Regions from separate parts of the Paenibacillus antri genome, predicted to be linked through region 3. Evidence: riboswitches for the same ligand, from Rfam matches in the RefSeq annotation. Region 3 holds a riboswitch; each other region holds the start of a gene.

Region 1 (7,975 bases), on a different contig from region 3:
GAGTAAACGTAAAAGAAGAAGGGTTAAATGTTTTTTTCGGTCCCTTGGAAGCAAAAATTATGGAACTGATCTGGAGAAAAGGGGGGTATTCGGCGAAGGAAATGCAGATGGAATTAAGCGCTGAAAACCCCATCTCTTTTAATGCGGTAATGACTGTCATGAATCGCCTTTCATTGAAAGGATATTTGAAAAAGCAAAAAAAAGGTAGCGGTCGAGGACGAGCTTCAATTTTTTTCCCAGTACAAAATAAAGATGAGTTTATTCTGGAACAAACAAGGTCCATTACGCAAGGTCTGATGAACGAATATGGAGAATATGTCGTGCCTCACATGCTTGATGCATTAGAACAGGCAGATCCGGAATTGATTACAAAATTAGAGGAAAAGCTATCGTCGCTGAAAAGCAGGTCTTCCAAATGAGGCGGTTTGCGGGTTACAGAGTAACTTTCATTAGTGTTGTTATACTAGGCTTTTTCCTTTTATCACAGATGATTTTATTTATCGTTCATCAAATATGGGATGTAGATGCAGGATGGAATATTGTACAGTATTGCTTAACTGCTGTTCAGGGGTTACTTCAGCGGCCAATCGTAACCGCAGTGTTGTTTGATATCTTTATAGCTTATACGTTCGCTAAAATGGGTATACGCCTGTACAGACAATGGAAGCAACATAGGAGTTGGCTATATGATCTGAGGTTCGCGGAAGATTGTCTTTTAACGGAGAAAATAAGGAAACAGTTCAGCAACGATAGCCTTGTTGTCGTTAAACATCAAACGTGGTTTGCCTTTGTATTTGGAATGTGGAAACCCAAAATTGCGCTATCGTCAGCGATGGTATCAAATTTATCAGAAGAAGAATTGAAAGCTGTTATTTTTCACGAGGTGTATCACAGCAATAGGTTCCACCCTGTAAAGTTACTCATAGTTACATTATTTGCCGAAGGCTTCTCCTATTTGCCCATATTTCGGCAAGTTCAGCATTACTATAAGTGCTGGACGGAAATCGAAGCCGACCGTTATGCACTTGATCAGACGGGTGACTTACAGTCGTTAGGAAGCGCTTTGTTGAAGATGATACGCTGTAACGAAGAAAACGATTCATTACCCTCCGCCGTACATTTTGCGGATTATGCAGTGAATTATAGAATTAAGCACTTATTGGTACCTGAAGAACCGATTCGAATTAGAGCGGTTAGCAGAAGGGCCTTCACGGTGTCGTGTATTGGCATCCTGGTCATGATGAACGGGATGATCGGTGGGTGTTTATCATAAGGAGATCACATCATGTTTTTACGTATGTTACTTATTTTCGCTATCGTTAGTGCTGCGGTTTTCGGCAATGCCATTTCGGTTACAGCAGCAGAAGCTCCCGTCGCACCAAAAATATCTAGCGGATCGGCGATAATCATGGAAAAGGAAACGGGAACGATTTTATTTGAAAAAGCGGCAAAGGAGCGAATGTACCCCGCTAGCATTACAAAAATTGTAACGGGCATCGTTGCATTGGAAATCTCAGAACTGGAAGAAATCGTCACCGTTTCGGAAGAAGCACGCTATGAAGAGGGGACAAGGGTGTATCTGTCGCCAGGCGAGCAGAAATCGATGAAACTGCTTCTTTATGGACTTCTTTTGAATTCAGGAAACGATGCAGCAACAGCGATTGCAGAACATATTGACGGTTCAAAGCGTAATTTTGCTGATCGGATGAATGAATTTGTTAAGGAAATAGGTGTGCAACAAACCCATTTTACGAACCCGCATGGGTTGCACGAGTCCCAGCATTATACAACAGCAATAGATATGGCGCTTATTACTAGGTACGCAATGGCCAATTCCGTGTTTCGCGAGATTGTTGCTACAAAGACGCTCCCCTGGGATGGGGAAGAATGGGATTCGGAGCTGGTGAATCATAACAAACTCCTGTGGCGATATGAAGGTGCTACTGGGGTTAAGAACGGATACACAGACCAGTCCGGAAATACGTTGGTCGCGTCGGCGGAACGAAACGGAAACGAACTGATTGTGGTCTTGCTAAAGGGAGATTCCAGCGAGGCTGTATACGATGATGCCGTACATTTATTGGATTACGGATTCGAGTTGTTACAGATTTCCCCGATCGAACCAGAAGTTGAGAAGGAAGAGCCCGCTGTGCCGGCAACAACTATAGAACCGATAGTTATAGAAAAGGCACCAATCAAGGAGACTAGTGTGCCCAACTACTCCAACTGGTTGCTTGCGATTGTGTGGTTTACCATGAACCTATTTATTGTGATGGTTGCTTTTCTTCGATGGAAAAAATCGAGACGTGATTACCGGATAAACTCGGAACGTCATGAATCTTGACGGGAATCAATTGTGCATTTTGTACTCGGTTAAAGTGAATTTAATATTTAGCGGATGGATAAATCGTGGTTTGCTGTACCCCAGTTAAAAATAGCGAAGCTGCGAAATCAGCGTGCCCCTCCTGCGGTGAGAAGGGTAAGAACGTGCAACTCATACCGCTAATTGGACGATAGCACAGGAATTCTGTAATTCATCTGCATACATTGTCGTGCACGTTAAAAATAACAACAAACAAGAGGTGATTTCGATGAGCCATGTCGCTGGAGCAGGTTTGTACACATCAACCGGTGCAATATTGGTACTCTTTATTCTTCTTGTCATCATTTCCAGATCTTTTGTGCTCTAAAGATCATCTGACGGAAAGGAGATCCCCAATTGACTAACGGGGATCTCCTCCACTTCATTAAAATCCGGGCGTGATTTGATAAGGAGGGAAAGATTCATTAACTTCCCAAGACTCGACAATACGCCTTGCGTTAGGAAAATCATAACCTCTTCCCATCAAAAATGTGATGGCGGAAATCTCGAACATGGAATGAGCGACTGACGTGTATTTCATTTCATATAAACCATACCGAACGACTGGTTCAACGGTACCGAGTACATAATTTCTCAACATTTGATCGTGCATTTTATCGCCTTCCTTAAATAGGATTTGATTGGTTTGCTCATTACACAGTCTCATGTTATTCACCTAAGTGGAGGAAGGAATCGGGCAATCGCCCATGAAATACAATTCGCGAATAAGAAAGTGATTTACGATTTATGAGAAGTGCTCGCAGAGGAGCAATTCTCACGGTTACTTCACAAAGATAATTGGATAATAATACCACTATACGGTATGTAGTGACGACAAGGAAATGCCCGATACCTGTCGAATGTTATAGTTGAGTTTTGTTGACCTAGGGGGGCGTTCCTTGTCAGACTTAATCACATATCTAAAAGAACATCAAGAAACAATTATTCAATGTTGGATGGATAACTTTTTACCACAATTCCCTGATTTTTATAACTCAGAGCAATCATTGAAGCAGCTTATCGAACAGACAAGTATCTATTGCGGCTACGTATATGATATACATATCCCGTATAAGCAACATTATTTCTTTCGATTAATACCAGAAATTTGTTTGTTTTTCATAAAGGGGAATATACCAATCAGTCATATTCTTCATAGTAATCATGTATGGAGAGAATCTCTTATACTGGTTTCTCAAGGATATAGTAATTTGGGTTTCTGCTGGAATCAGTTCAGAGAAATCATGGCACGCATTGATAAGTTTGAAATAGCTATGTTTGAATATTACTACAATTATATTAATACAACCTTGGAGGACAAAGATAAAACGATCAGCAGACTCCATGAAGAGAAAATGAGCATTATAGGAAAAATGGCCGCAAGCATGGCACATGAAATTCGAAATCCTTTGACTGTTGCTTTAGGGTTCGTGAATCTGGCGAAAACAGCCAAATCAAGGGAATTACACCGGAAGTCCAAAGATTATTTATCCATTGTTGAAGAAGAACTTGAAAAAATTCAGATGCAAATTACAGGATTCTTAAGCTTTACTAAGAAACAACTCGTCGAAGAACCTTTGCAAATGATCAGAATCATTGAAGGTGTTGAATCCGTTTATGCATTAATAAGCCCCAGACTAGTAAATGAAAACATAAGGTTTACAATCGAGATTTCAGACAGTAAATTAAACGTACAGAAAGTGGGGCTCCAGCAGGTATTATCTAATATTATTAATAACAGTATTGATGCGCTGTTAGAGATCGATAAAGAACGAGAAATCAAGATTACGGGTTACAATAAAGAAAACCACTACTTTTTGTGTATCGAAAACAATGGCCCAGAAGTTTCTGCAGAAATCAGAGATCAGATGTTTTCACCGTTTGTGACGAATAAAAAAGAAGGTACGGGTCTCGGTCTAGCTATCTGTAAACAGATCATAGAAAAGAATGGTGGGAGAATTTATTGCGATAGCAACAGAGAAAAGACTAAATTTACAATGGAATTCCCATTTACAATGTGAGGTGTGTCAAGAAGGGAAGGGACAATCTATTCTGCAAATTAATCTATGTAAATAGACCGCCGTCTCGGCGGTCTATTTACGTTCGAAAGATTAATTGGACTCTGTCAATACCGTCGTCTCGGACTCATGGGATAGCTTTTCTTCCATCGACAAATAATTTTGACCATAAACAATACGCCTTGCTGTTACGTATCGAGTCTTATAGTACTCTTCGTCCAAGCCGCTAATGCGTACGCCGTAGCTGCTGGAAGAGTGAGCGAAGCGACCGTCACCAATGTAGACACCTGCGTGGGAAATCCCTTTTCCATCCGTATTAAAAAACACAAGATCGCCGGGTCTTAAATCTGCTTTCGCTACTTTGTCTCCAGCTTCGGCTTGCAATTTGGAGGTTCTAGGGAGTTGGGTGCTAAATTGTTTGAAAATATACGAAAGAAATCCGGAGCAGTCGAATCCTTCGGTTGTCGTGCCTCCCCATAGGTAAGGCGTACCAACAACTTCATTAACTGCACTCTCTAACTTCGTGTCGTCAGCTAGGGCAACGTTGGCCTGAAATGCCATGGCCAGCAATGCACCCGACAACAACAAACTCACCTTCTTCATTTATGTATCCTCCTTCAGTTGCCTACGAGGTTAGCTAAGGGTTCGGTTGAAGGTTCCCTATGATCTTCGACAATCGAGATCAATTCACCCAATACGGATCCCCCGTCTTCGTTATGAAGTTCGGCACAATCTCAAGGATACATAATTCGACAGCGTTCTACGGTTTCCTCCCAATTCACAAAAGCGACATTAATAGTCTATCATAGGCCCCACTTTTATAGTTTCTATTTGACAAAATAATAACTTTTCTATTATACTACACACCGTAGTTTAGATCACTTGGCTTCATTGCAGTGTTTCATCGATTAGATACGCAATAATAGCAACCCAAGATATTCTTTCAATGCATGGCCCAGTTTGTTTACGGCTTCGTATGAAGGCAGAAATCTCTCGGGATACAATTTCAAGGATTTGCTTACCATATAACCGGTAGGGTATGGGATGATCTCTATACCTTCTTCCTCGAAATGTTGAACGGAACGGGCCATGTGCAATGCTGATGTAACTAATATTGGTTCGGTTATTTTGTTTTCATCAAGGATACTCTTCACATACTTAATATTATCTTCTGTGTTACGGCTTTTATTTTCCACCCAGACCTTATTTTCCGGAATTCCCATTGCAACCAACCAATTTTTGCTTACCATGGCCTCAAAACCAGTATCCGGATATACTTTGCCGACGGAAATAATGATTGGAATATCCAGTTTTTTATACAGAGCAGCGGCGGCAAGTAGACGATTGGCCGTTTCGCCGGATGGATCACCGGGACCGCCGGCCCCTAATGTATCGAGGGTTGCTCCTCCTGCTAATACGATAATTGCTTCGCCCTGGATGTTTTGAGGCGGCTCATAGAGTTGTTCAAGTCGACCTAATATCGTATCCGAAACGAGTGAGATTGTGCTTGCATAGAAACTCACAAGGAAAAACAGAATAAGTAAGTGAACGCGAGTACGCTTCCGAAGCATAAGAATCCACCAAATCAGCAAAGGCAGTAAGAAAACTCCCGGGGGAACTACGAAGGATAAAAGAAACTGAAGTAAGAACATTATATTGTGAGCACCTTTCCTTGAGTCATCTTGTAATAAACTGATTGATTGAGCTAGAGCTTTTAAAACATTATACTACAGTGTATAGTTTGACCAAAGCATGATGTACTATTCGGATGCTTATGGGGGTGCTTTTTCGTGAACGTTAAATATTTCCGTAGCATAGATCAAATTAAGGGTTTGTCCATAGAGGAAAAGGAACAATTAAAGGAGGTTACAAATTCCTATGTGTTCCGTGCAAATGATTATTATTTGAATTTGATTGATTGGGTAGATCCAGATGATCCCATTCGGAGGCTTATCATTCCAAGTCTCCATGAGCTAAAGGAATATGGGAGATGGGATGCTTCAGACGAAGAGGATAACTATGTAGTACCTGGTTGCCAACATAAATATCAGACAACAGCTTTATTGTTAGTGTCGAACGTATGCGGAGCCTATTGCAGATATTGCTTTCGCAAGCGGTTGTTTCAAACAGGCCAAGATGAAACGATTACGGACATTGAACCGGCTATTCAATATATTCAAAACCATCCATCGATCTCTAATGTATTATTGACCGGAGGCGACCCTTTAACCCTTTCTACATCCCGTTTACGATTCATATTACAACAATTAAGCGGTTTATCTCATGTGCAAATTATTCGCATCGGGACAAAAATGCCGGTCTTTAACCCGATGCGGTTTACAGAGGATTCAGAATTACAAGCGGCGTTTAATGAAACCATGAACCAAGGGAAGAAAATATACGTTGTCATGCACATTAATCATCCAAGAGAGATTACAGAGCAAGCAATGAAGGGATTTTATGCGATTCACCAAACCGGTGCCGTAATGGTGAATCAGACGCCTATTTTAAAAGGTATAAATGATGATCCTGAAGTATTGGCGGAGCTTTTGGATAAATTAACTTATGCAGGTGTTGCGCCTTATTACTTTTTTGTCAACCGACCTGTCATTGGAAATGCAGACTTCGTTCTGCCCTTGAAGATAATTTACGATATAGTCGAGTCTGCGAAATCCAAAACTTCCGGTTTAGGGAAGCGCGTTCGTCTTGTAATGAGCCATTCAACAGGAAAGATAGAAATTTTGGGCATAACCGATGGGCAAATATATTTAAAATACCATCAATCGAAATCCGGGGAATACGGAAAAATGATAGCTCTTCCTTGTCCTGAAACGGCTGCCTGGTATGATGATCTACTTGGTCACGGTTCATGATTACCTTGAACGGAGAAGAGGGTAAGTTGCTGCAGCCATTAACCGTGCTCTGTACAAATGGAATGTTAAGCAAGACGTTGGCGGTGGTACGCTCGTTGGGATCTCAAGGCGCAAAAATGATAGTTGGCGAGAAGATCAAACTGCATACAAGCGGGTTATCAAAATTCGCGGCTAGTTCCAAAGTTTATCCCGATCCAACCAAAGAGGAGCATGCGTTTCTGTCCTGGATCATGCATACGATAATCTCGGAAGAATGTAATGTTTTGATCCCAATGGATGACGATACGATGAGAGTCGTTGTGAAGCATCAGAATGAGATACGAAAACACTGCCATTTATCGATTCCTGATTGGAATAGTTATACTATTGCCGCAGATAAGCGCCTTTCGATCGGACAAGCCCTAAAGTTGGGGGTACCATGTCCGACAACTGTTTCTCCGCACTTTACGCAGGGGCCAAATGAAAGAGAGTTATTGGAACAAGTAAAACCGCGACTCTTTACATTACTAGCGCTGCTGTTGTCTCGACTTAGTCTGCATGCTGAAGCCATGCATGATGGATGAGATCAAGATTAGACATAAGCGCAATCAATAAGACAATTGAATAGTTATTATTGTTAAGGAACTTACAGTACACGGAATTTGGCTCATCGCAAAAGGGACATACCGCCTCAGTACAGGAATTTTTATGAGAAATATTCCCTGGGCGGGCATTGCCCTTAA
Region 2 (7,975 bases), on a different contig from region 3:
ACCGGGATCCTTCGGAAGTCGTCGTCGCGAAGATCGGCGAATCCTCCGTTCATCGAACGAACATATTTCTTCATAAAAAGTTCCCGAACCGAAAATCGAACGATCATACGTTTCCGGTACAGTAAAGGAGTACCAAAGAACACCGAAAACAATGATCGAAGGGAGAGGTTCGGAATGAAAAAGAAAACGTGGTTGACGGCGCTTGCGATCGCCGTTATGTCGATGGGGTTATTGATCGGGTGCAGCGGCGAGGGCGGCGAGCCGGCGATGGACGCGCCGGCGGGAGACCAGCCGATGGAGCCGGGCATGACCGCGCCGGAAGCGACGGAGACGCCGGAAGCGACCGACGCGCCCGAGGCGTCCGAGGAGACGACGGCGCCGGAAGCGGAGACGTTGCCGGAAGCGGCAGAATAACGCGAACGACACATACGTATCCCCATGAACCGAAAGAAGAAGCTCCAGGGCGCCGCCGCGCCGCTGGAGCTTCTTCTTTGTAGACGACCGACCCTCGTGAACAGCGAAAACCGCCAGGCTATGAGAAGCCTGGCGGTCGTTCTTTCGATTACAATACGTTCCGCGCCGTTACGTAATGATCGGACCAATAGTTCGAGTTGATGTCCGATATGCCGACCCCGTCGAAGATCGGAGACGCATGGATGAAGTCGCCGCCGCCGATGTACAGGCCGACGTGGTTAATGCTGCCGTTGTCGTTCGTGTCGAAGAAGACGAGATCGCCCGGCTTCAAATTCGATTTCTTGACGTATGTACCTTCCTTCGCTTGCTGGCGGCTCGTCCGCGGCAGCTCGATGTCGTGCTTGCGGAAGATCAGCTGCATGTAAGAAGAACAATCGGCGTATTTGTTGTTCGTATTCCAGGGCTCCGCACCCCATTTGTAATCGAAGTCGCCTTTGTAGGACTTCGCGGTCTTCACGATCGCGCTCTGGCTCGCGGACGACGTAGAACTGCCCGTGCCGGCGCCGCCTTCGTAATCCGTATACTTTTCGTTAGAGGATATGTATCCGACCGTGCCGCCCTTCGTCTGCACCTTCAGCCAATAGTCTCCCGATTCGGCAAGAACGCGGATGTCTTCGCCGCGATTCAGCATGCGGATGATTTTGCTCGACGTGCTCGGTTGGGTTCGCATGTTGACCCCGGACGACACTTCCGTGCTGTAACGGTCATAGTCCGTATATTTTTCGTTGTCCGATATGTATCCGGTCGTGCCGCTCTTCGTTTGGATCTTTAACCAATTGCCGGACGCTTCCCCGAGAACATGGATGTCTTCGCCGCGATTCAGCATGCGAATCACCTTGCCAGACAAACTAGGCTGGGTCCTCATGTTCACGCCGTACTGAACTTCCGTCTCGTAACTCGTTGCCGCCGAAGCGGATGTTGCCAATATTGCGGATCCTACTACCGATGCGAGGAATATCATGGTTTTTCGCATCCTGATCACCTCCATAACCAGAATACCCCACGCTTGTCCGGCTCGGGGAGGGGCCAAATGTTGGGATTCGAGCAGAATGCGCATAAATTCGGCGCATTTCGTTATGCCTCCGGTCGTCCGAACGGCAGCAAACGTCGTTGACGCGCCGACGGATATGGTAAACTAGGAGGAACGAAGAAGAGGAAAGGATGACGGCACATGTACGAGCATATCGTCGTATTCAAATTTCGGACCGAGCTGCCCGCGGCGCAGGAGGAGAGCCTGCTGACGCAGCTGCGGTCGTTCCAGGGACGCATTCCCGGCATCGTCTCGATGAGCGCGGGACGGAACGTTACGCACGAAACCGAGAACATCCATGGGTTTACGATCGGGCTGCGCATCACGTTCGAGGATCATGCCGCCTTGATGGCTTACGGACCGCATCCGGCGCATCAAGCGTTCGTCGCCTCGTTGGACGGCCTCGTCGATCAAGTCGTCGTCGTGGACTACGAGATCGGGAAAGAGACGAGCCGCGCATGAAGCTGACGCCGGAGGAGATCGAATCGCGGCTGGCGCCTCTGGCCGGGTGGCGTCGGGAGGATGAGAAGTGGATCGTCAAGAAATACCGCTTCTCGTCGTATCTTGACGGGATCGCCTTCGTCGCCCGGGTCGCCGCGGAAGCGGAAAGGCTCGATCATCATCCGTTCATCGCGATCGAATACAAGCTGATTACGCTCCGGTTGACGTCTTGGCATGCCGGCGGACTGACCGCGCTCGACTTCGAGGCGGCCGAAGCTTTCGATCGAGCGGCTTGGGCGCCCCCGGGGGCGTAATCGTTTTCGGAAAATGGGTTGACAGCGTCATCTTCGTTCGATACAGTAAAATTACGCTTAATTCCCAGTCGACATCCGTTCGACGGGAAGCGGGGGAACCAATGTACGTGGGGCGAATCGTTCCGAAGTTTGGACCGTAGGGAACCATCTAATCCCGAGCCCGGCAGCTAACCTCGTCAGCAGGAGATGGGTCGATTTCTATTGCCTACTTAGCTTATACATGCCGAGACCCGATTCCGTTCGGGCATTCGTGCGTCCATACGACCCCGTTCGTACCTCCGCTGGCGAGACATGTCTTTATCATGTCGTCGGCGGAGTTTTTTTTGCGTATCCGCCGGCGGCCGCTACTTCGAATCGAGGAGGAATGCGCATGGCTCAGCCGAAATACATCACCGACATCGACAAGCTCGAAGCGATCCCGGAAGAAGAAAGAAGTCGATTGAAGCGGATCACGGAGAAGTTCGTGTTTCGCGTGAACGACTATTACTTAAAGCTGATCGACTGGAACGATCCCGAGGACCCGATTCGAAAGCTCGTCATTCCGAACGAGGGAGAGCTGCTCGAATACGGGCGTTGGGACGCTTCCGACGAGGATACGAATTACGTGGTACCCGGCTGCCAGCATAAGTACCGGTCCACGGCGCTCTTGATCGTATCCGAGGTGTGCGGCGCGTATTGCCGGTACTGCTTCCGCAAACGGCTGTTTCGTGCGGACGTGAAGGAAGCGATGTCCGACGTCGAGCCGGGACTCGCGTATATCGCGGCTCATCCCGAAATCAACAACGTACTGCTGACCGGCGGCGACAGTCTCATTCTTGCGACACCGAAGCTGAAATCGATCTTGGAGCGGCTTCGCGCCATTCCGCACGTCAAGATCATTCGCCTCGGCTCGAAGCTGCCCGTCTTCAATCCGATGCGCATCTACGAGGATCCGGAGCTGCTCGAGACGATACGCGCCCACTCCACGCCCGAACGCCGCATCTACGTCATGGCGCATATCAATCACCCTCGCGAGATTACGCCCGAGGCGAAGCTCGGGTTCGAAGCGCTGCATCAAGCGGGCGCGATCGTCGTCAACCAAACGCCCGTGCTGCGGGGGATCAACGACGATCCGGCGGTGCTCGGGGAGCTGCTCGACAAGTTGAGTTGGGCGGGCGTGACGCCGTATTATTTCTTCGTCAATCGCCCCGTCGCCGGCAATTCGGACTTCGTCCTGCCGCTCGAGCGGGTGTACCGGATCGTCGAAGAGGCGAAGGCGCGCACGTCGGGGCTCGGCAAGCGGGTTCGTCTTTCGATGAGCCATACGTCCGGGAAGATCGAAATTCTCGCGATCGAAGGCGGGAAGGCGTACCTGAAATACCATCAATCGCGCGACGGCGCCTACGGAAAGTTTCTAACGCTCGATTGCCCGAGCGACGCGGCTTGGTTCGACGATCTGCCCGGCAACGAACGGTATTGGAAGCGGCCGGCCAAGCGCACGGACGCGGTCGTCTCGGTCAACGAGCTGCCGGATGTGCCTCGTCGGGCGGCGAAAATCGCAAAATAATCGCAAACGGCTCGCTCCTCGGTAGTTCGAGGAGGCGAGCCTTTTTTCTTCACCGAAGGAGAATAGCCGCGCGCCGTTAGGTAAAAATACCGATCATACCGAAGATTCCCAACCGAGGTGAACGTTAGATGAATCATGCCACGTTGGCGGCGCACGAGTCGCTCGATCTCCATGAGACGCTGAATCTCAAGACGCTTTGTTTGGCGAAGTCGAAATTAATGCAAGGGCTTGTCTTCGACCAAGAGCTGCGAGCTTTGATGCAAAAGGACGTCGAACAAAGCCTGAAGGCGCTCGCCGACCTGCAGGCGCTATACGAGAAGGCGCCGTTCCGGACTCCCGTACCGGATATCCGGCCGACTCCGATCCTAGACGGAAGGTGAAAGGTGACTTCACTCCATGAATCAAGATTATCTTGATCCGATCAACGCCCTCGGCATGCCGGAGCTGGCGGATATGACGTTCGCCATGGATTTCCTCGTCCGAGCGAAGGACGGCGTCCGCAATAGCGCCGCCGCTTTGACGGAAGCCGCTTCCCCGGAAGCGCGCGCGCTGCTGCGGAATCAGCTTCGCGAAGCGCTCGCGCTGCATCAAGAAATTACGGAATTGATGGTTCGCAAAAGATGGTTCCATCCGTACGAGCTCGGCGAGCAATACAAGCTGGATCAGCTGTCGGCGAAAAATACGTCGATGATCGGCGGCATGAAGCTGTTCCGGGACGACGCGACGAGAAAAGGGATGTTCGACCGCCTGCCGGACGAAGGTCTGAGAGGAGATCAAGCATGAAAGCCGTTACGTATCAGGGCGTCAAAAATATCGCGGTGAAAGAAGTCCCCGATCCGAACATCGTAAAGCCAGACGACATGATTATTCGAGTGACGAGCAGCGCGATCTGCGGCTCGGACTTGCATCTGCTCCATGCGATGATTCCGAACCTGCCGGAGGATTACGTTATCGGGCACGAGCCGATGGGCGTCGTCGAGGAAGTCGGTCCCGGCGTGACGAAGCTGAAGAAGGGCGACCGAGTCGTCATCCCGTTCAACGTCTCCTGCGGTGAATGCTTCTATTGTAAAAATCAGTTGGAGAGCCAATGCGATAACTCGAACGAATACGGAGAGATGGGCGGTTTCTTCGGATACTCGCATACGACGGGCGGTTATGCCGGAGGGCAGGCGGAATATTTGCGCGTGCCGTTCGCCAACTTCACCCACTTCAAGATCCCCGACGACAGCGAAGCGGAAGACGAGAAGCTGGTTTTGATCGCGGACGCGATGACGACCGCCTATTGGACCGTGGACAACGCCGGCGTGAAGGACGGCGACACGGTTATCGTACTCGGCTGCGGACCGGTGGGGCTGTTGGCGCAGAAGTTTTGCTGGCTCAAGGGAGCGAAGCGCGTCATCGCGGTCGACTATGTCGGCTATCGGCTGGAGCATGCGAAACGCACGAATCGGGTAGAGATCGTCGATTTCGAATCGAAGGAGCATATCGGCGAATATTTAAAGGAGCTGACGAGCGGCGGAGCGGACGTCGTCATCGACGCGGTCGGCATGGACGGCAAGATGACCGACCTCGAGTTTCTCGCGACGGGCATGAGGCTGCAAGGCGGCGCGCTTGGCCCGCTCGTCATCGCATCGCAAGCGGTGCGCAAGGGCGGCACCATTCAGATTACGGGCGTGTACGGCGGAAGGTACAACGGGTTCCCGCTTGGCGATTTGTTTCAGCGCAACGTCAACATTCGTTCCGGTCAAGCGCCCGTCATCCATTACATGCCGTATATGTACGAGCTGATCGCTTCGGGGAAGGTGGACCCGGGCGACATCGTTACGCATAAACTTCCGCTTCAAGACGCGAAACGCGGGTACGAGGCGTTCGATACGAAGACGGACGACTGCATTAAGGTTATTTTAAAGCCGTAATCATATTCGCCGAGGATACAGGAGGTTCGAAAAAGGATGCAGCAAGGTTACGCATTACACGAAACGCTGGAGGTGCACGAGCTGGCCGCGTCCCGGACGGTCGGCTTGACGAAGTCGAAGACGATGAAGGCGCTCGTGTCCGACGACGCGTTGAAACAACTTATGCAAGCGGACGTCGAGCTGTCGACGCGCCATCTGGAGGAGCTCCGCGACATTTTGAAGAAAGCGAAACGGTAGGGAGGGTCCGACCGATGAATTTTATATTGGAGAAGCTCACCGGCCTCGGTTCGTTGACCGATCAGGTGGTCGCGATGGATTTCTTGAACACGGTAAAGAGCGGGGTGCGCAATTACGCGATGGCGATCACCGACACGGTCACCCCGGAAATCAAGGCGACCTTGTCACGGCAGCTGGAGGAGTTGATCGACCTTCACGAACGCGTCGCGACGTATGCGACGGAGAAGGGGATCTACCATCCCTGGAACGTCACCGAGCAGCTCGAGGTCGATTTGAGCAATATCGAGTTGGCTTTGAAGGCGCCTACGCTGTAAGTGCGATAAACGTCCCGAAATCGGGACGTTTTTTTGAAATCCATTCGCTCGGGAGGAATCCGCTGGGCATGAATACGCAAGCGAAAATCACCGCGCTACAATTGTATTTCATCATGATGCTTTCGATCGGCGTCACCAACCATGTATTGTTGGCGCCCGTTCTATTATCCGTCGCCAAGCGGGACGCATGGGTCGGTTCGATCGCAGCCGTCGTTCCTTCGGTTCTGTTCGCCATAATCCTGACTTACGCCGCCCGTAAGACGGGGGATGCAGGGGCGTTAGAACGATTGCGGAGCCGCTTCGGGCCATTCGTCGCTTCGATCGCCGGCGCCGCGGCGGCCGGGTATGCGTTCTTGCTGTTGGTCGTAACGCTCAAAGACGTCGCCACGTGGACCCGCGTCTCGTATTTGCCGATGACGCCGCTGTCCGCGATCGCATTCGTCTTCGTGACGATCTGCGCGTTCGCCGCGAATGCGGGAATCCGGGCGATCGCGATTTGTTCCGGCCTCCTGCTGCCGATCGTCATCGTACTAGGGGATTTCGTGGCCGCCGTAAACTTTCAATTCAAGGATTATTCGCTCCTTTTCCCTTTGTTTACGCATGGCTACGTACCAGCCGGGAAAGCGGCCCTCTACACGTTCGCAGGCACGATGGAGTTGAGTTTGATGCTCTTCCTCCAACGCCATGTATCGACGGCGGTCGGGTATCGGGGGATGATCGTCCTCTGCGCCGTCTTGGTCTTTCTCGCGACCGGCCCGCTTATGGGCGCGATCGCCATCTACGGTCCGTTCGAGTCGGCGGAGCTTCGGTATCCCCCCTTCGAGCAATGGCGCATGGTTTCCTTAGGGAAGTTCATAACGCACCTTGACTTTTTATCCATTTTCCAATGGTTGTCCGGTGCGTTCATTCGCTTGTCGCTATTTATTTTTCTGATCGCGGACGTTTGTTTTCGAGAGGATGGGAGAAAGCGGCGCGCGATGATCGTGCTGACCTCGGCTGCGGCGTTGGCGACGGCGACGTTGCTGCCGATCGGGGATATCGAACTGTTCCGGTTCCTCCTTAAAGAATATTTCCCGATATCGATCGGATTCTCCGCTATCTTGTTCGCGATCGTCTTGGCATCGGTCTGGTTCGGCAAGCGGAACGAGGCGGGGGGAGTCGACAACCGATGAATGAAGAGACGGTAAGGGAATGGTTCGCCGGTTCGGGAGACGTCCGGATTTCCGCGAATTGCATGGGCGAAGGACAGGAGAGCCAGACGGTCGTCATGGCCTACTGCGAAGGCATGGTCGACCGGAAGCTGCTGAACGAGATCGTCTTCCCGCGGTTGGATTCCGTCTTCCGCGACATCGGCGAAGATCGGACGCTCGCTTCGCTGATCGAAAGCCGGATGGAGGCGCAGCGGCTCGACGGCGGCGCGACGCGGGAGGCGGTCGCTCTGAAAGTGTACTCGGGAGAACTGCTCTTGTCGTTCCCGAACGCCGAATTGCAATACAGCGTATCGATCGCGAATACGCCGCAGCGGAAGCCTGAAGAATCCAGTACGGAAATTTCGATCAAAGGACCACGGGACGCCTTCACGGAAGACGCCGTGATCAACGTCGCATTGGTGCGGAAGCGGTTGAAGAGCGCATCGATGCGCGTCGAGAAATTCACGTTGGGGAGCAGAAGCAATACCTCGGTGTTCTTGTTATACATACACG
Region 3 (7,975 bases):
ACACCGACCGGCTGATGATCACCAACAAGATGAACAACACCAAGATCGCGCCTACGGAAGTGAATCCACCGCCTACACCGCATCCTACAGCTGCCATTTCGATCCACCCCCCTCCGTTCTTCTGCAATATACGAAGGGGACGAGAAGTGCGGGTGTGCGAACGCCCGGGGGCCATCGCCCAAAGTTTATCGAAGGGTCGCCCATCCGGCGCGCGGGCTTGTCATACGACCGCGGCGGGAGGGGGATACTCTTATTGCTATCCACTGCACCTTGTTTCGGAAGGGAGGAGCTCTCATGTCTCATCGCAATTCGCAGAAGCAGCAAAAGCGCAAGCCGCCCGGAAACAACCACGATTCCGCGGTACCGGGTTCGACGCGAAGCGGCAAGAACGATTCGTAAACGCGAAAAAAATCCCCCGCTCGCCGTCGAGGCGACCGGGGGATTGACGTTTGCTCCAGACTTCAAGCGATGAAATCCACGAACACCGGATCCCGGAGCGTTCCGCTGCGGGTCACGTTCCGCGTCTTCACCTTGGCCCGGAGCAGCGGCTCCAAATGGATGAAGTCCTTATAAGAGCCGCTCTCGATCGATCGACATACTTCGTAGAACGCCTTCTTATGCGCCGGGCTCACCCCGAACTCGATCATTCCGGCCGGCTGCAGCTCCTCCCCGTCGGGAATAGCCGCAAGCCACCCGAACTGAGACTTCCGATATCCCGTGATCACGACGTCCACGTACGTCCAATTGATGATTTTCTGCCACTTCCGCGCTCTTCGGCCCACGGCGTACCGGCTCGTCTTCTCCTTCGCCACGATGCCCTCCATTCCCCGTTCCTTGATCGATTCGAACAAGGCCGTACCGTGTCGTTCGAGGTACGGAATAATGGACAGGTTCGGGTTGTCACGAACGGTCAAGCCGGCCAAGATTTCCTTGCGCCGCATGAGGGGAAGCGAACGGAGGTCCTTCCCGCGGTACCGCAATATATCGAAGGCGATGAAGGAGACCGGCGCGGACGACGCCGCTAACGCGATCTTCTCCTCCTGGCGCAATTGGAATCGGTCGTTCAACGCCTCGAAGGAAATCCTCCCCGTCTCCGGATCCGTTAACGCGACTTCCCCGTCAAGGATCAGATCGTCTTCGAACCCTTCGAGCAGCTCCGGATACTTCCTCGTCACCTCGTTGCCGCGACGCGTGTACAGCTTCGTCTTCCCGTCCAATCGCGCGTACATCGTCCGATGTCCGTCGATTTTCGGTTCAAATATATGATTAGCGCTGTCGAACGGCTCGGCGGCCGTCTCGAGCAGCATGGGAGGGATAAACATGTCGGCATCACCTCTCTCCATTGTACAAGGATCGGCAATTGGTTTGGAGTGGAAAGTGGAGGGGATTTGTAAATGAATAGAAAATAAAAAAACGCAAATATTATGGGTACAACCAGAGGGAGGTGACATCAATGGGTAAAGGATCGCAAAGCTCCAACAATTTGATCGTTCCTCAAGCGAACCAAGCGATGGAGCAGCTGAAGTACGAAGTCGCTCAAGAGCTTGGCGTGCAAATTCCGCAAGACGGCTACTACGGTTACATGGCGACTCGCGACACGGGCGCGATCGGCGGACACATGGTACGCCGCATGGTACAGATCGCCGAAGAGACGTTGGCTCGCGGCGCACGGTTCTAAGCATTAGAATGTAGCGGTAACATACATAATCCCCGCGGCGGCCGCCGACGGGGATTTGTTATTTGTTTACAAAACAATATTCGAAGCACGTTCGTTTTCGTAGTAAAATAGAATTCTATTGGAAAATTTATTTCGTTTCGGAGGCGTTCGACTCATGATTCGACATCTACGATGGCTCTTCGCATTCGCGTCCGTCCTTCTGTTCGTCGGCGGCTGCTCCTTGACGGCGGAAACTCCGGCGGCGGTGCCGGCGCCTGCCGCGGATGCCGCCGCCCCCGGGTACGACGTCGAGCTCGTCTTCCCGAGCGACGCGTATCCGGAGACGGCCTTGCACATCTACGATGCGATCGAGCTCGGCGGCGCCTCGGACGTATGCACGATCGACCGCGACGGAGCCGACGACAACCGCAAGCGATCGCTCGCCGGCATCGAACCGCAATCCGGGTACGACCGCGACGAGTGGCCGATGGCCATGTGCGCGGAAGGCGGCGAGGGCGCGAACGTCGCCTACATCGACTCGAGCGACAACCGCGGCGCCGGCGCGTGGGTCGGCCATCGACTGCAAGATTACCCCGACGGCACGCGCGTCCGATTCGTGGTGGCGAAGCCCGCGCTGACGTTCGGCGATTATACGGCGGAGCGAGAGGCGCTTCGATCGGAGGAGGCGGAACCCTCGTCGTCGTCAGTTTCCTACGCGAATTGCGCCGCGGTGCGAGCCGCCGGGAAAGCGCCGCTCTACGAGGGAGACCCAGGGTACAGCGCGAAGCTGGACCGCGACCGGGACGGGATCGCGTGCGAGACTTAACCGATCAATACCTTCTCTTCCGGATACCCGATCGTCGATTCTCTTCTCCGCTTGGCTAAAGCATAAGCAAGCGTCAGCGGTCCTAGCCGACCTACGAACATCGTTACGCTCAGGAGCAGCTTTCCCGCCGGCGATAAGTCGAACGTAATCCCGAGGGAGAGACCGACGGTGCTGAACGCGGAGGTCGTCTCGAACAAGATGGCGATAAAATCCTGATTCCGCTCCGTAATGGTGAGCAGGAAGGCTACCAACATCACAACCCCGAGCGAGATGATAATGACGGACAAGGCCCGCAATACGATCTCATACGCGATGTTACGGTTAAAAATCCGAACCTGCTCCCTGCCCCGGATACTGCTGAACACCGCAAGCAATAAGACCACGAACGTATTGGTTTTGATGCCGCCGCCGGTCGAACCCGAGGAAGCTCCGATGAACATGAGGAAAATGATAAAAAATTGAGTCGCCGTCATTAATTCGGAGGTAAACATCGTGTTAAATCCCGCCGTTCTCGGCGTAACGCTTTGGAAATAAGCGGCCCAGACTCGCTCCGACCAAGTGAAGGTTTCATAAGCCGTGGGGTTCAACAGTTCGAGCAGAAACACGACGACAAACCCGCCGATCAGAAGACACCCGCTTGAAAGCAGTACGATTTTCGAATGTAAAGACAATGCGTCCCATTTCCGCTTCCGGAACAGATCGAGCAGCACCGTGAACCCGATGCCCCCGATCATAAACAAAAAAGTGATGACGACGTTCACGACCGGGTCTCCGACGAATCGATTCAACCCGTCGGGCCAGAGGGAGAACCCCGCGTTGTTAAACGCCGATACGGAATGAAAGACGGCGTAGTACGCCGCTATCCCTACCCCCATATCCGGCGCCCAACGAAGGGTGAGGATGACGCTTCCCGCCAATTCGACGATTAGAGCGATAAAGAAAATGCTAAGCGATAAACGAACGAGTCCTTGGATCGAGTTGGAATTCGTCGACGTCTGAATGAGCGTCCGTTCCTTCAGCCCGAGCCGCTTGCCCAGCAGCACGGCGATAATGACGCCGAAGGTCATAAATCCGAGACCGCCGAGCTGGACCAAAACGAGCAGTACGATTTCACCGAACATCGTAAGCTGCTGACCCGGATCGAACACCGCGAGACCCGTCACGCAAACCGCGGAGGTCGCCATAAAAAAAGAATCGAGCAGCCCGAGGGATTCGCCCGACGTCGAGGATATCGGCAGCGACAACAGCATCGTCCCAAGCAAAATAATGGCGGCGAAACCGAAGACCATCCATTGCTGCGGACTGATCTCGATGGAACGCTTCACATTAGATCTCAGCACGAGTTCACCTCTATTCCGCGATCCCTTTTTCGAAACGAGTGATATCTTGGTTGGATCCGATCATGACGAGAACGTCTCCTTCTTGAATCTTGTCGTCCGCAAGAGGAGACACGATCATGGAGTTGTCCTTTCTCTTAATGGCCACCACGTTACAACCGTATTTCGCCCGGATATTGATCGCTTTGAGCGATTTATCGTACATCGCTTTCGGCGCCAACACCTCGACGAGACTGAAATCCGGAGATAATTCCAAATAATCGACCGTGTTATTCGACGTGATTTGATGGGCCACCCGGATGCCCGTGTCCCGCTCCGGCTGAATGATATGATCCGCGCCGATCCGCTCGAGCACGCGTCGATGGTATTCGCTCGTCGCCTTGGCCGTGACTTTCTTGATCCCCATATCCTTCAAGATGAGCGAAGTAAGAATGCTCGCTTGGAGATCGTCTCCGATCGCCACGATCGCGTGGTCCATATTCGAAACGCCCAGCTCCTTTAGAACCTTTTCGTCCGTCGAATCGGCTTGAAAAACATGAGTTATGATGCTCGAAAAGTCCTGTACTTTTCGAATATCCCGGTCGATCGCCATCACTTCGTACCCTAGAGAAATCAACGTTCTCGCGACGGTCCCTCCGAAGCGCCCAAGGCCAATGACGATAAACTGTTTTTTCATCCTCTGGTCCCCTCCGTTTCCCCTACTATTTACCTTACAGCGCTTAACTAAACCGCCGAATCCGTGAAAATGACAACAAAAAACCACGGAGGCTTGCGCCCCCGTGGTCTAAGCAGATCACAAGATCACATCCTCTTCTCCACGCTTACGAGGTTAGCTGTCGGATTCGGGCGGTAAGAGTCGCCCTACGCGGATGGTTCGAAGCAGCGTTCGATTGCTCCGATCCGCGATTCACCCCTTGCAAACCGGTTCGGCATGAAGCGCGGCTTGCGGCGGGTCCCCCGTTTTCCATATCGGAAACTCAGCGATCTATTGGTATTCGCTTTCCATGGAATGAATCATACGCCTCGGAAACGGGTAAGTAAAGTTCGAGTTCGCGCCGTAATCCGGGATAAATCGAGGAAAACGGGCAATGCGCCGGGATAACCGTCCGAATGTGCAGAGCAGCTCCTCCATGATCGGCGCGCCTTTCTGTATTTATCGATAGCGAAAAGGACAATAATAATGGAAAAATGAGATAGGTGGCAGCCGGATGCATGTCATTGTCGCCGTTTGGGTGACTTTCGCTTCGATGCTTTGGGGAAATTGGGCGAATTGGAGAAAGTACCTTCCCACGATTTTGTATATGCCGTTATGTAATCTCTTGTATTTTTACTTAACGAGCGACCATCGCCTCTGGAAGTTGGTCCCTGATGTTCTATTGTCGCAAAAAGGGGTAGACCTTCTTTATTTATTTATCGTCTATCCGCCTACGGTCGTTCTCTTTTTATCCAATTATCCGAATGAACGACAACGCCAGATCGTTCATTTGCTTAAATGGGTATTCCTCTATGCCGGCGTCGAATGGATAGGACATCAAACCGGAAGAATCGTTTACGATAACGGTTGGAACTTCGGGTGGTCCGTTTTCTTTTTGCTTTTTATGTTCCCTATGTTATACCTTCACCACAAGAAACCGATCCTCGCATACGGTTTAAGCGTACTTTGGGTGGTGTTTTATGTCATTGTATTTCAAGTTCCGTTATAATCCCGATTACGAGTTGAATATTCACTAACCCGGCTTACAAGCAGAATCTGTGCTTTGGACCATTTCGGCTCAAAGATTTCTCGTCCCGGCGCTTTCTTCGCGTGCCGGGCTTTTTCCGTACAAAAAAAGAAGCCTTGTATATATCAAGGCTTCTGAACATTTCATGTATGGAGCGGGTGATGGGAATCGAACCCACGCTACCAGCTTGGGAAGCTGGAGTTCTACCATTGAACTACACCCGCAGTGAAAGTAATTATAGTATGTTTCGAAGCGGATTTCAAGGGGGTACGGCGCATTAGTGGACGAACGCCAACATCTGGTAAACTGGAGGCAGAACCGATTAAAGGAGGAGTTTCGCATGAAATACCGGAGATTGGGACGAACGGATCTGAAGGTGTCGGTCATCGGCGTCGGGACGTGGCAGTTCGGGGGCGAATGGGGCCTTACGTATACGCAAGCGGAGGCGGACGCCGTGCTCCGCCGCTCCAAGGAGCAAGGGATCAACCTGATCGATACGGCGGAGTGCTACGGCGATCATCTGTCGGAGCGGCTCATCGGCGGCTTCTTGAAGAACGACCGGCGCGAGGATTGGGTGCTGGCGACGAAGTTCGGCCACCACTTCAACGGCTTGTTCGAGCGCGATCAGCTCTGGTCGGCGGCGGACGTGAGGAAGCAGCTGGAGGATTCGCTGCGCGCCTTGCAGACGGATTACATAGACTTATATCAATTCCACTCGGGCTCGGACGAGGCGTTCGACAACGACGACTTGTGGACGATGCTCGATAAAGAGGTGCAGGCGGGCAAGATCCGCCATCTCGGCGTCTCGATCGGCAGCAACGACAACTTGCATCAGACGGCGGCGGCGACAAAGGTCGGAGCCTCGGCGATCCAGGTCGTCTACAACCGGCTCGACCGGGCGCCGGAAAGCCGCGTCTTCCCGTCCTGCGCGGAGCAGGATCTGGGCGTGCTTGCGCGCGTGCCGCTCGCAAGCGGGTACTTGAGCGGCAAGTACAAGCCGGACGCGGCCTTCGTCGCGACCGACGTGCGCAGCCGCCACGACGCCGAGCAGCGCCGGGCGAAGCTCGAAGAGGTCGAGCGCATCGCGGCGAACGAGGTACCCGCCGGCATGGACATGGCGCAGTGGGCGCTCGCTTGGTGTCTCCGCCACGACGCGGTCACCTGCGTCATTCCGGGCTGCAAGACGCCGGAGCAAGTCGACGCGAACGCCGCCGCGGCGCGGTACGCGAGCGACAAGCATCCGCAGGCGTGGCGGGACGCCGTCGGTACGGTGTAGAGGGCTGCCTTGGACGGGATTTCCTCTCGTCTATCCGTTCGGCGGGGCCAATCGCGACCGCCGAACGGGAAAACCTCCGTCTTATTCCGAATAAATTCGCTTTTCGGACGCCGAACGGCCGCTTATAACGGAGCTTTTCCGGTCCATGGGCCGAATCCGAAGCGCCACTCGAAAATAAACGGGAGGTTTTCCCTTCCGATATTGAAAAAAAGAAGCTGATCGCCCTTACGGGTCGATCAGCTTCTTCGCGTAGTCGATCGTCTCGCCGTTGCTGCGCTGAATGCGCACGCGCAGCTCGGCCGAAGCCGGATCGGCGACGTCGAGCTTGCCGACGAACGTATAATCCTCGAAGCCGGAGAAGCTCTCCCACTCCTCCTTCGGCAGCTCCTTCGCCGTCAGCGAAGCCATACGGTCCGGCTCGCCCGGGACGACGGCGACGACGGTGACGGCGGGCTCCGCTTCGTCCTCGGGCACCCATACCTTCAGCGAGAGCGCGTTCGTCCCTTCGCGCAGATCGGCGATGTCCGCGGTCAGATGCGCCTCCGTCCCCATGACGTGCCAGTGGAATACCACGCGCTCGACGATCGGGCTCTGGTGCGTCATGATGCCGGTAACGACGACGATGCCGAGCAGCAAAGCGACGTCGGCGCGAAGCCACGCGCGGAACGCGTCGGGGCGGCCGTCCGCTTCGAGCAGCCGCTTCCGCAGCAGCGCCGCCACCGGCAGCACCGCGACGGCGAGCGCCGCCTTACCGATCAGAAGCCATCCCCACGTCGTCCGCACGATGTCCGCCAGCGACTCCGTATACAGGAGGGCGGCGACGACGCCCGTGGCGACGAGCACGGCGTAGGACGCGAGCGCCGCGGTCGAGAACGACGGCGCGAACGCCCGGAAGCCGTCCGGGAACTTCCGCAGCAGCAGGACGAGCGCGAGCAGCCCGCCGATCCAGATCGCCGCGGCGACGAGGTGCGCGGCGTCCATCAGCCGCGCCAAGGCGATCGGCTCGAACGCGCTCGCGTGGCCGCGCAGCGTCTTCGCCGCGATCATGAGGAGCGGCCACAAGCCGTCCACCGCGCGACTGCGGAACAAGAGCGGGAAGCCCGCCAGCGACAGCAGGCCGGTGAACAGCCACGATTGGCCGGTTCCGGTCGAGCGCAG
Region 4 (7,975 bases), on a different contig from region 3:
TCGTAGGAGCGTTCTTTATTTTGGTTCAAATGAATTGGAGCCTCACGTGCGTCATTTTTTTAATTTTTCCTCTGATGCTTATTTTCGCGTATCGCAACAGCATCAAGGTGAAAAACGCGCTGAAAGAGAACAGGGAACGCATAGCGGACGTGAACTCGCAGGTCGAAGACAGCCTATCCGGGATCAGAGTCGTGCAGTCGTTTGCCAACGAAGCTATTGAAATGGAGAAGTTCAGAAGCAGCAACCGTCGTTTCTTGGAAAGCAGGAAAAGAGGGTATTTCGCTGAGGCGGTGTTTTACAATGGATTGCTTTCGTTTATTTCTTTTATCAATATTGCGGTTGTGATCGCAGGCGCCGTTCTGATCAGTTATCATCTCCTGCAGCTAACTCAGCTGATTACCTTCCTCTTATACTTGAATACCCTGATTGATCCGATCAAAAGATTAGTGAATTTCACTCAAAATTTGCAAAACGGAGTCGCGGGCTTCGAACGGTTCGTCGAGATCATGGATGTTAAGCCGGACATTGCAAGCGCCGAAGACGCCGTCGCGTTAACGGATGTGAAGGGCAAGGTGGAGTTCATCAACGTGGGTTTCCAATATGCCGGCGACTCGAACCATGTATTCAGGAATATTAACATCACTGCGCATCCCGGGGAATATATTGCGCTCGTAGGTTCTTCCGGAGTCGGAAAAACGACTCTATGCAGCCTAATTCCGCGATTTTACGAAACGACAGAAGGAACGATTCGAATCGACGGCACCGATATAAAGTCGATCCGGCTTACGTCTCTGCGAGACCATATCGGGGTCGTGCAGCAAGATGTTTATTTGTTTTCGGGTACCGTGAAAGAGAACATTTTATACGGGAGGCCAGAGGCTACCGACGAGGAAGTGATCCAAGCCGCCAAGAACGCCGACGCCCACGATTTTATCATGGGTTTGCCGGACGGCTACCATTCCCACATCGGACAACGCGGCGTTAAGCTTTCAGGCGGTCAGAAACAGCGCATCAGCATCGCGCGCGTGTTCTTGAAAAACCCTTCCATCCTCATATTCGACGAAGCTACTTCCGCCCTGGACAACGAAAGCGAGCGGGTGGTGCAGGAAAGCCTCGACAAGCTGGCGAGGAACCGCACGACCTTCGTCATTGCGCACCGGCTGTCCACCGTCCGAAATGCGGAAAGAATCATCGTGCTTTCGGAGCAAGGGATTGCGGAGGAAGGAACGCACGAAACGTTGCTAAAAAATAACGGGATGTATGCCAAGCTCCATTACATGCAGTTCCAACCGGTTGGATAAACATATCTACAAAACAGGTAAAATGACCATCCGAAAATCGGATGGTCATTTTTGGTCCAACCCTGCCTAAACAAGCGAATATTGCAAAACGATGCGATTCCGCACGATCCATGCCGCTGCCCGCGCTCTCCATGCAAGCCCCCAAAGCGGCCCGTGACAGTCTGGAGTAATTCGTTGCTCAATTGCTTCCTCGGCTGTCTCGCGTACAACTACCTCTAAGATCAGATCGTACAGTTCATGCCTCTGTTTCGGATCTAAACCGTACGCATCCACAAGAAGCCGAAGTTGCCGGGCTCGGACGTCAAGCGGAGGCAAACCTACCCTTTCGGCAACATCGTCCGAAATTGCTTGTAGCTCAAAAACTGTGAAAGATCCTTTCGTCGTTGAGGAAGGGCACGCACCGTTGAGCGCAAAACTGCGGCATCCTTTCCCGAATCCATGGATGGACAGCTTCGTTTTCCATCACGAAAGCGTAATATCCTAACACTGCGGAAAGCATGAAACCTTCGATTACCGAGTATATTCCCTCTTGCGGCGGCTCTTGGCCGTAGTACCCATTGACGACTTGCTCTCTAGTTTCTCTCGGGGCATTTAAAGCCGTCATCGCTACATCAAACAGACGATAACCGAAGCCGAATAAGCTGTAATCGATAAATACGGACCTCCCTAGCGGCGTAACCAGCAAGTTACCCATGTTTAAATCCGCGTGGATTATCCCCTGCTTCAACATTTCAGGACGTCCGGCCTTCAACCGATCAACGATGAGTTCGAGCGTTTGCTCCACCACACCGTAAGTCTCATCCGAGAACAATTCAAGTTCGACGCCGCGCCGAATTTGCTTGAGCATCTTTTGGGTTCTACGAATACCGTAATCTGGCCGATCCTGAAGGACGACTTCGTTATAGTTACTAAAGAACTCATGTAGGCTCGCTACCTGAGCGCCCAAGTTGTATGCTGCATCAGGAGTCGATAAGTCCTCCTTCGTCATATTGCGGCCTTCGATCCAGCGGAGCAACGAGCAGCATAGACTCCGCCCGTCGAATTCGATCTCGGTTACGAGTTGTCCGGATAGACTCTCTACGGGTGTTTGTACAGCCAGGTTCGTCCTGCGAGCAATCGCCTCCAAAAGCCGTAACTCGGACTCAACTCCTTGTTTTGTATGCTGTATGCCGGCCAAATTAACGGTTATCGGATCGTGCACGCGAAGAAGATACGCATCGCCGTTCGACCTATCGATCACTTTATAAGTCCGGTTTTCGTTATGCCTGAGCATCGTTGTTTCTGGACGGGCGATGCCATACTGGAGCAGAAGCCCTGCGATCTTATCGTCCGTCATGCACCCCGATTCGTGGGATTCAAGAAACATATGTTCTTCTCAGCCCTCCTTTCTAAATTCGTCTGAATTCCGGTTATTGGTTTTTCTCAAGTGTTTTTACAAGATCCTCCAAAATGTTGTTGAACATATTGAATTCATCTTCGTAATTGGGACCATAATTTGTTGATTTTATTGCATTAGAAATCTGGCACGAGCCTAATAAAATGGCAATGCCTAGAAAGATAATTGCACCTGTTAGTGTAAATTTAGGTTTATCGTGCATCTTCTCCCCCCTAATATCCTTTATATACTGACAAATCTGGAAAAAGTAGCGTTTAGATATTACAAGCCTCTTATGCGCCCATCCACGATCGGATCACTCCTCGCCTAAGAACTTTGGATATTTTTGTGCAATGCCCCTCCTATTCTCCTATGCTAAAATAATTCGCATCTCAGAAAGGCATCTAAAAGTCATGTCTCTTTGCATCTTTTTCTGAGAAATTTCATGAAAGCCGAAGCTTCTTAAGAAGCGCGGGGGATCCATTCTATGGGGTGAAGCCACATCGTGGCAGGGTGATTGCTCTTTGACCCGAACCCGTCAGCTAACCTCGCAGGCTGTTTAAAGGAGAAGATTTCAGTGAGAGGTTCAAAGAAGATCGTTTTAGCCGGAGTTCTTGCCCTAAGTACTTTCGCTTCCGCCGGTTCGGCTTCTGCCGCCTCGTATACGGTAAAGGGCAGCGATACGATGTGGAAAATCGCCGCTCGTTATGGAGTCACCCTCAACACCCTAATTTCCGCGAATCCTCAGGTGGCCAATCCGAATAACATTCGGACAGGTATGGTGATTAATATTCCTGCCGCTCAACAAAGCACAGGGACCCAATCGACTGCATCGACCTTCTCGCAGCAAATCGTTACGTTGGTGAACCAAGAACGCGAGAAAGCTGGCCTGAAGCCGCTATTGAGCAATAATAGCTTATCCGTAATGGCATTAGATAAAGCGAAGGAAATGTACAACAGTAACTATTTCAGCCACACGTCCCCGACTTACGGGTCTCCGTTCCAGATGATGAATGCGTATGGCATCCGCTATACGTACGCCGGCGAGAACATTGCCAAGGGACAGAGAACCCCGCAGGAAGTCATGAATGCTTGGATGAACAGCACGGGGCATCGGCGGAACATCCTATCCCCAAACTTTACCCACATCGGCGTAGGCTACTACAACGGAGTATGGGTGCAAGAGTTTATCGCGAATTAAGAAACATTACTTCAACCAAACAACAGGAGCAGCTGCCGCGGCGATCTGCTCCCAGTATTATTGCGCTATCGTCTCCGTATTCCTACCCCCGCTTTTTATACGCCCTCATGGCAAAGAGATAAGCTACGAGCGTGATTCCGACGCACCATGCAAGGGCGACCCATATATCATTGCCCACCGGTTGACCCGACAGCAGCGCACGAATCGCGTCCACGATCGAGGTCACCGGCTGGTTTTCGGCAAAGACGCGTACGACTTTCGGCATCGTATCGGTCGGCACGAACGCCGAGCTGATAAACGGAAGGAAGATCAGCGGATAGGAAAATGCGCTTGCGCCTTCCACCGATTTAGCGGTCAACCCGGCAATCGCCGCGACCCAAGTCAATGCCAGCGTAAACAGCACAAGGATACCTGCTACGGCAAGCCATGGCAGCACACCCGCCGACGAGCGGAAGCCCATCAAGAGCGCTACGAGAATGATGACGACCAGAGAAATGACGTTGGATACCACCGATGTCAGCACATGTCCCCACAGCACGGCGGAACGCGCAATCGGCATCGTGTGGAACCGCTCGATGATGCCCCGTTGCTTATCCAGAAACAGGCGGTACGACGTATAGGCAATACCGCTTGCAATCGCAATCAGCAGGATCCCGGGCAGAAGGTAGTTCACATAGTTATCCGTACCGGTCTGGATCGCACCGCCGAACACATAGACGAACAGCAGCATCATCGCAATCGGTGTGATGCAGACCGTGACGATGGTGTCCATGCTGCGGAAAATATGGCGCATGGAACGTCCGAGCATTACGCCCATATCACTGAAAAAATGTTTCTTTGTCGCTTCCATTTACATGGCCTCCTTCTTGCCGACGATGGCGAGGAAGATTTCCTCTAACGACGGCTGCTTTTCCACATACTCCACCTTTGCGGAAGGGAACAGCTTTTTCAGCTCCGAAAGCGTGCCGCTTGCGATAATTCTGCCCTCGTGCAAAATGGCGATTCGATCGGCGAGCTGTTCGGCCTCCTCCAAATACTGCGTGGTTAGAAAGATCGTCGTTCCGCCGTCGGCAAGCTCCTTGACGATCTTCCAAACCTCGATGCGCGCCTCGGGGTCAAGCCCGGTCGTCGGCTCGTCGAGGAAGATGATCTGCGGTTTTCCCACAAGGCTCAAGGCGATGTCGAGCCTGCGCCGCATACCGCCCGAATAAGTAGATGCCTTACGGTCCGCGGCATCCGTCAAGCCGAAGCGTGCAAGCATATCGTCCGCAACCTGACGCGGATTTGCAAGATGCCGCAGCTTGGCGATCAAAATCAGATTCTCCCGCCCGGTTAAAATCTCGTCGACCGCGGCGAATTGACCGGTCAAACTGATCGACTGCCGCACATGGTCCGGCTTTGATACAACATCGAATCCGTTGACGACGGCGGTTCCGCTGTCCGGTTTGAGCAGCGTGGTGAGGATTTTGACGGTCGTCGTCTTACCCGCCCCGTTGGAGCCGAGCAGGGCGAAAATACTGCCCTTTTCCACCTCGAAATCTACGCCCTTTAGGACATGAAGCTGCTTGTAGGTTTTTTGCAGCCCTTTTACTTGAATGGCCTTGGATTGCATATTCTTTCCCCTCCCTTATATAACTGTAACTTTGGACAAATCGGCTTCCATGCCCTTGAGCAGCGCATAGGTCAGTTTATCCATCGTTGCGCCGTCAAAGCAGATGGTTTTGATCATACGATAGTACTTCTTAGACAACGTAAAACCCGGGTGGAAAGAAACGTTTTTGAATGTAGCGCCCTTGAACGAAACTTCGGTTAACGCCGCTTTCTCAAACTTGACGCCGATAAACGTCTGTCCGTCGAAACGCTGCCCGCTCAGATCGGAGTTCGTGAAGTCGACCCCGTCAAATAAACAACCTTCGAAAATCGTCTTTCTAAGATCGGTTTTCGTTAACGTTACGTCGGTCAGCGTTACTCCTGCGAATTGGGTTCCGTTAAGATTCGCGCCGCTGAAGTCGGTGCGCACGAGGATCGACTTGTGGAAGCTTGCATTCGACAGGTCAAGGGCGGATAGGCTGCAGTCCGTCAGATTCGCGCCGTCAAACTCGGCATCGCGTACGTCGCTGCCCTGAAACGAACTGCCGGTCAAATCCGCGCCGGAAAAGTCGGAGCCTCGCAGCGCGCTGCTTGTAAACTGCCCTTTATGAGCCGTAACGCCGGCAAAGTCGCTCTCGGCCAAGTTACTTGCGCTAAAGTTCGGTACTGCTTGCCGCTCCGGCGAGCGGGAGGTCATTTTCTGATTCATTACATTCACTTCTCCTTTTAATAGGTTTTCTAACAAGCGCTTTGAACCCGGATCACTTGTACATACCAACCGATGGTATGTATTGGTTTAAAAATAAGCTGCCTCGCGGCAGTTTAGGTTTCTTTGCTGACTTCTCTAGCTGACAAACGCAACAGTTCCTCGTAGCGTTGAAACATTTGCTCATCGAACAGGTCTAACCCTAGGCCTTTCAATATTTCATCGAACAGCCTTATCTTGCGCAACATCGTCTCGGGCGATGCCGGTATGACCGCCGGGTTTAGCCAAACGTTGGTGAGAATCATCAACACTTCGCTTAGCTCCCTTGGATGATCGGTTCGGATCGAGCCGTCTCGCATCCCTTGTTCGATGATGGGCTGGATATACACGGGTACGGCTTTTTCGATGATGTTCTCGATCTGTGCCGCCAGCAGCTTCGGATTGCGTAAGAGGTTCGGCGCCGCCGATGCCAGTTCGTTCTGGGCGGGATTGTCGAGAGAGACGCGGGAAATCTTGCGGAGCTTCTCCCGGCCGGTCAGCCCATTGTCGTCCCTGACGGGGGACAGCACTTCGTCAATACCTTTGAACATATGGTCGGTGACGGCCTGCCAGATCTCTTCCTTCGACTTGAAGTGATGGTAAATCGCCCCTTTTGTCAGCCCGCCCAGCTCATTAATGATATCCTGAACGGAGGTCTGCTCGTATCCTTTTTCTATGAACAGGTTAAGAGCTACGGTTAGGATCTGGTTGATGGTTTCTTCCGGATATTTATTTCTTGCCATTTGTTCGCCTCCTTTCATACATTCGGTTGGTATGTAACAAATATATCCGATCGACTTTACGATGTCAATCCCTCCCAAAAAAATATTTTTTATTGGGGGGCTTTGTACAACTAACGTACCCGTTAACATGACGATCGCTTACTATCTACTGACCCGGCAGGAAGATTCCAAGGACTTAGGCTCGGATTACTTTGAGAAGCGACACCAAGACGCCATCGTGAGACAGACGGTTCGAAAGCTCGAAAACCTTGGTTTTACCGTAACACTAGCCACATCTGAAGCGTTCTGACCCTTCCCCTCCCATACAAAGAAGACGCAGCTTTTTAAAAACCATTCAAGCTGCGCCTAGTTTGTTATTGTCTTTTTTAGGGGTACGTTATGCGTTATTATCAGGGTAGTTCTACGCATTGTTTAAGAGTAAGATCCTCTAAAGCTTAATCGTCAAGGCAATGGTGCATCTCCTCAAGCTCTTTGGATAGTAAGGTCGTGGTTTCATGTTGTTGTTCTTCGGTTTGCTGATCGTAGACAAGTTGTTCAATAAACTCCCAAATGTCTTCCAACTTCCGTCTGCCCTTATAAAACTTGAGTGCATTGCGCTGAATGGAAAAAATTTCATGTTTATATATATTTACAAATTCACTGTAGTTTGAACGGTTCACCAAGAACATGAAATCCGCTTCGATTGGGGACAGCCGAAGCCCCTCCCAATCGATCAGGTACAGACGTCCACACGAATCAATAAGATTCCAGTTATGCAGATCCGTATGGCATAGTACCATTCGCAGATCATTGCCCCTGAGTTCATGCGCAAGCGATTCAACGGTACTGAATAACTGTTTTAAGTGTATCAGATAAGGACTTATCATACTCGCTGCAGACGTCGGCAACATGTTCCACCCTTCACCCCAAATATAGCTAAGGTGTGGCAAGAATGGAATAGAAAAATCCTCTCGGAGTGCGCCAGTTGGAACAGGAATTTCCTCGCCATAAGAGTGTAGTTCCGCAAGAATATGACGCTCT

Evidence for each region. Region 3 has a riboswitch for cyclic di-AMP ahead of FE782_RS15115 (potassium channel family protein). Riboswitches for the same ligand answer to the same signal wherever they lie in the genome.
Region 1: another riboswitch for cyclic di-AMP. It lies ahead of FE782_RS21935 (C40 family peptidase); the one in region 3 lies ahead of FE782_RS15115 (potassium channel family protein).
Region 2: another riboswitch for cyclic di-AMP. It lies ahead of FE782_RS10165 (KamA family radical SAM protein); the one in region 3 lies ahead of FE782_RS15115 (potassium channel family protein).
Region 4: another riboswitch for cyclic di-AMP. It lies ahead of FE782_RS22295 (CAP domain-containing protein); the one in region 3 lies ahead of FE782_RS15115 (potassium channel family protein).

The regions. Positions count from the first base shown of each region.
Region 1 covers NZ_VCIW01000017.1:23,875-31,849, reverse strand. The annotation lists gene FE782_RS21965 (BlaI/MecI/CopY family transcriptional regulator) at 1-419, shown strand, start outside; gene FE782_RS21960 (M56 family metallopeptidase) at 416-1,273, shown strand; gene FE782_RS21955 (D-alanyl-D-alanine carboxypeptidase family protein) at 1,286-2,344, shown strand; gene FE782_RS32985 (dihydroorotate dehydrogenase) at 2,592-2,690, shown strand; gene FE782_RS21945 (hypothetical protein) at 2,748-2,975, opposite strand; gene FE782_RS21940 (sensor histidine kinase) at 3,262-4,383, shown strand; gene FE782_RS21935 (C40 family peptidase) at 4,474-4,983, opposite strand; cyclic di-AMP (ydaO/yuaA leader) riboswitch at 4,988-5,119, opposite strand; gene FE782_RS21930 (YdcF family protein) at 5,289-5,972, opposite strand; gene FE782_RS21925 (KamA family radical SAM protein) at 6,171-7,253, shown strand; gene FE782_RS21920 (hypothetical protein) at 7,280-7,816, shown strand.
Region 2 covers NZ_VCIW01000005.1:124,437-132,411, forward strand. The annotation lists gene FE782_RS10140 (sensor histidine kinase) at 1-125, shown strand, start outside; gene FE782_RS10145 (hypothetical protein) at 175-414, shown strand; gene FE782_RS33090 (C40 family peptidase) at 563-1,531, opposite strand; gene FE782_RS10155 (Dabb family protein) at 1,646-1,966, shown strand; gene FE782_RS10160 (4a-hydroxytetrahydrobiopterin dehydratase) at 1,963-2,259, shown strand; cyclic di-AMP (ydaO/yuaA leader) riboswitch at 2,304-2,457, shown strand; gene FE782_RS10165 (KamA family radical SAM protein) at 2,630-3,805, shown strand; gene FE782_RS10170 (spore gernimation protein GerQ) at 3,934-4,185, shown strand; gene FE782_RS10175 (spore coat protein) at 4,202-4,588, shown strand; gene FE782_RS10180 (zinc-dependent alcohol dehydrogenase) at 4,585-5,721, shown strand; gene FE782_RS10185 (hypothetical protein) at 5,758-5,958, shown strand; gene FE782_RS10190 (spore coat protein) at 5,973-6,272, shown strand; gene FE782_RS10195 (GerAB/ArcD/ProY family transporter) at 6,341-7,444, shown strand; gene FE782_RS10200 (spore germination protein) at 7,441-7,975, shown strand, end outside.
Region 3 covers NZ_VCIW01000009.1:114,591-122,565, reverse strand. The annotation lists gene FE782_RS32910 (YjcZ family sporulation protein) at 1-97, opposite strand, end outside; gene FE782_RS15135 (ATP-dependent DNA ligase) at 462-1,322, opposite strand; gene FE782_RS15130 (alpha/beta-type small acid-soluble spore protein) at 1,454-1,678, shown strand; partial or broken gene FE782_RS32905 (hypothetical protein) at 1,833-2,279, shown strand; gene FE782_RS32900 (excalibur calcium-binding domain-containing protein) at 2,274-2,483, shown strand; gene FE782_RS15120 (TrkH family potassium uptake protein) at 2,480-3,823, opposite strand; gene FE782_RS15115 (potassium channel family protein) at 3,834-4,496, opposite strand; cyclic di-AMP (ydaO/yuaA leader) riboswitch at 4,624-4,813, opposite strand; gene FE782_RS15110 (CBO0543 family protein) at 5,029-5,523, shown strand; tRNA gene FE782_RS15105 (tRNA-Gly) at 5,692-5,765, opposite strand; gene FE782_RS15100 (aldo/keto reductase) at 5,882-6,817, shown strand; gene FE782_RS15095 (copper resistance CopC/CopD family protein) at 7,043-7,975, opposite strand, start outside.
Region 4 covers NZ_VCIW01000017.1:96,553-104,527, forward strand. The annotation lists gene FE782_RS22280 (ABC transporter ATP-binding protein) at 1-1,301, shown strand, start outside; gene FE782_RS22285 (phosphotransferase enzyme family protein) at 1,657-2,637, opposite strand; gene FE782_RS22290 (hypothetical protein) at 2,711-2,899, opposite strand; cyclic di-AMP (ydaO/yuaA leader) riboswitch at 3,117-3,248, shown strand; gene FE782_RS22295 (CAP domain-containing protein) at 3,254-3,877, shown strand; gene FE782_RS22300 (ABC transporter permease) at 3,960-4,727, opposite strand; gene FE782_RS22305 (ABC transporter ATP-binding protein) at 4,728-5,489, opposite strand; gene FE782_RS22310 (pentapeptide repeat-containing protein) at 5,505-6,176, opposite strand; gene FE782_RS22315 (TetR/AcrR family transcriptional regulator) at 6,290-6,955, opposite strand; gene FE782_RS22325 (phosphotransferase family protein) at 7,390-7,845, opposite strand.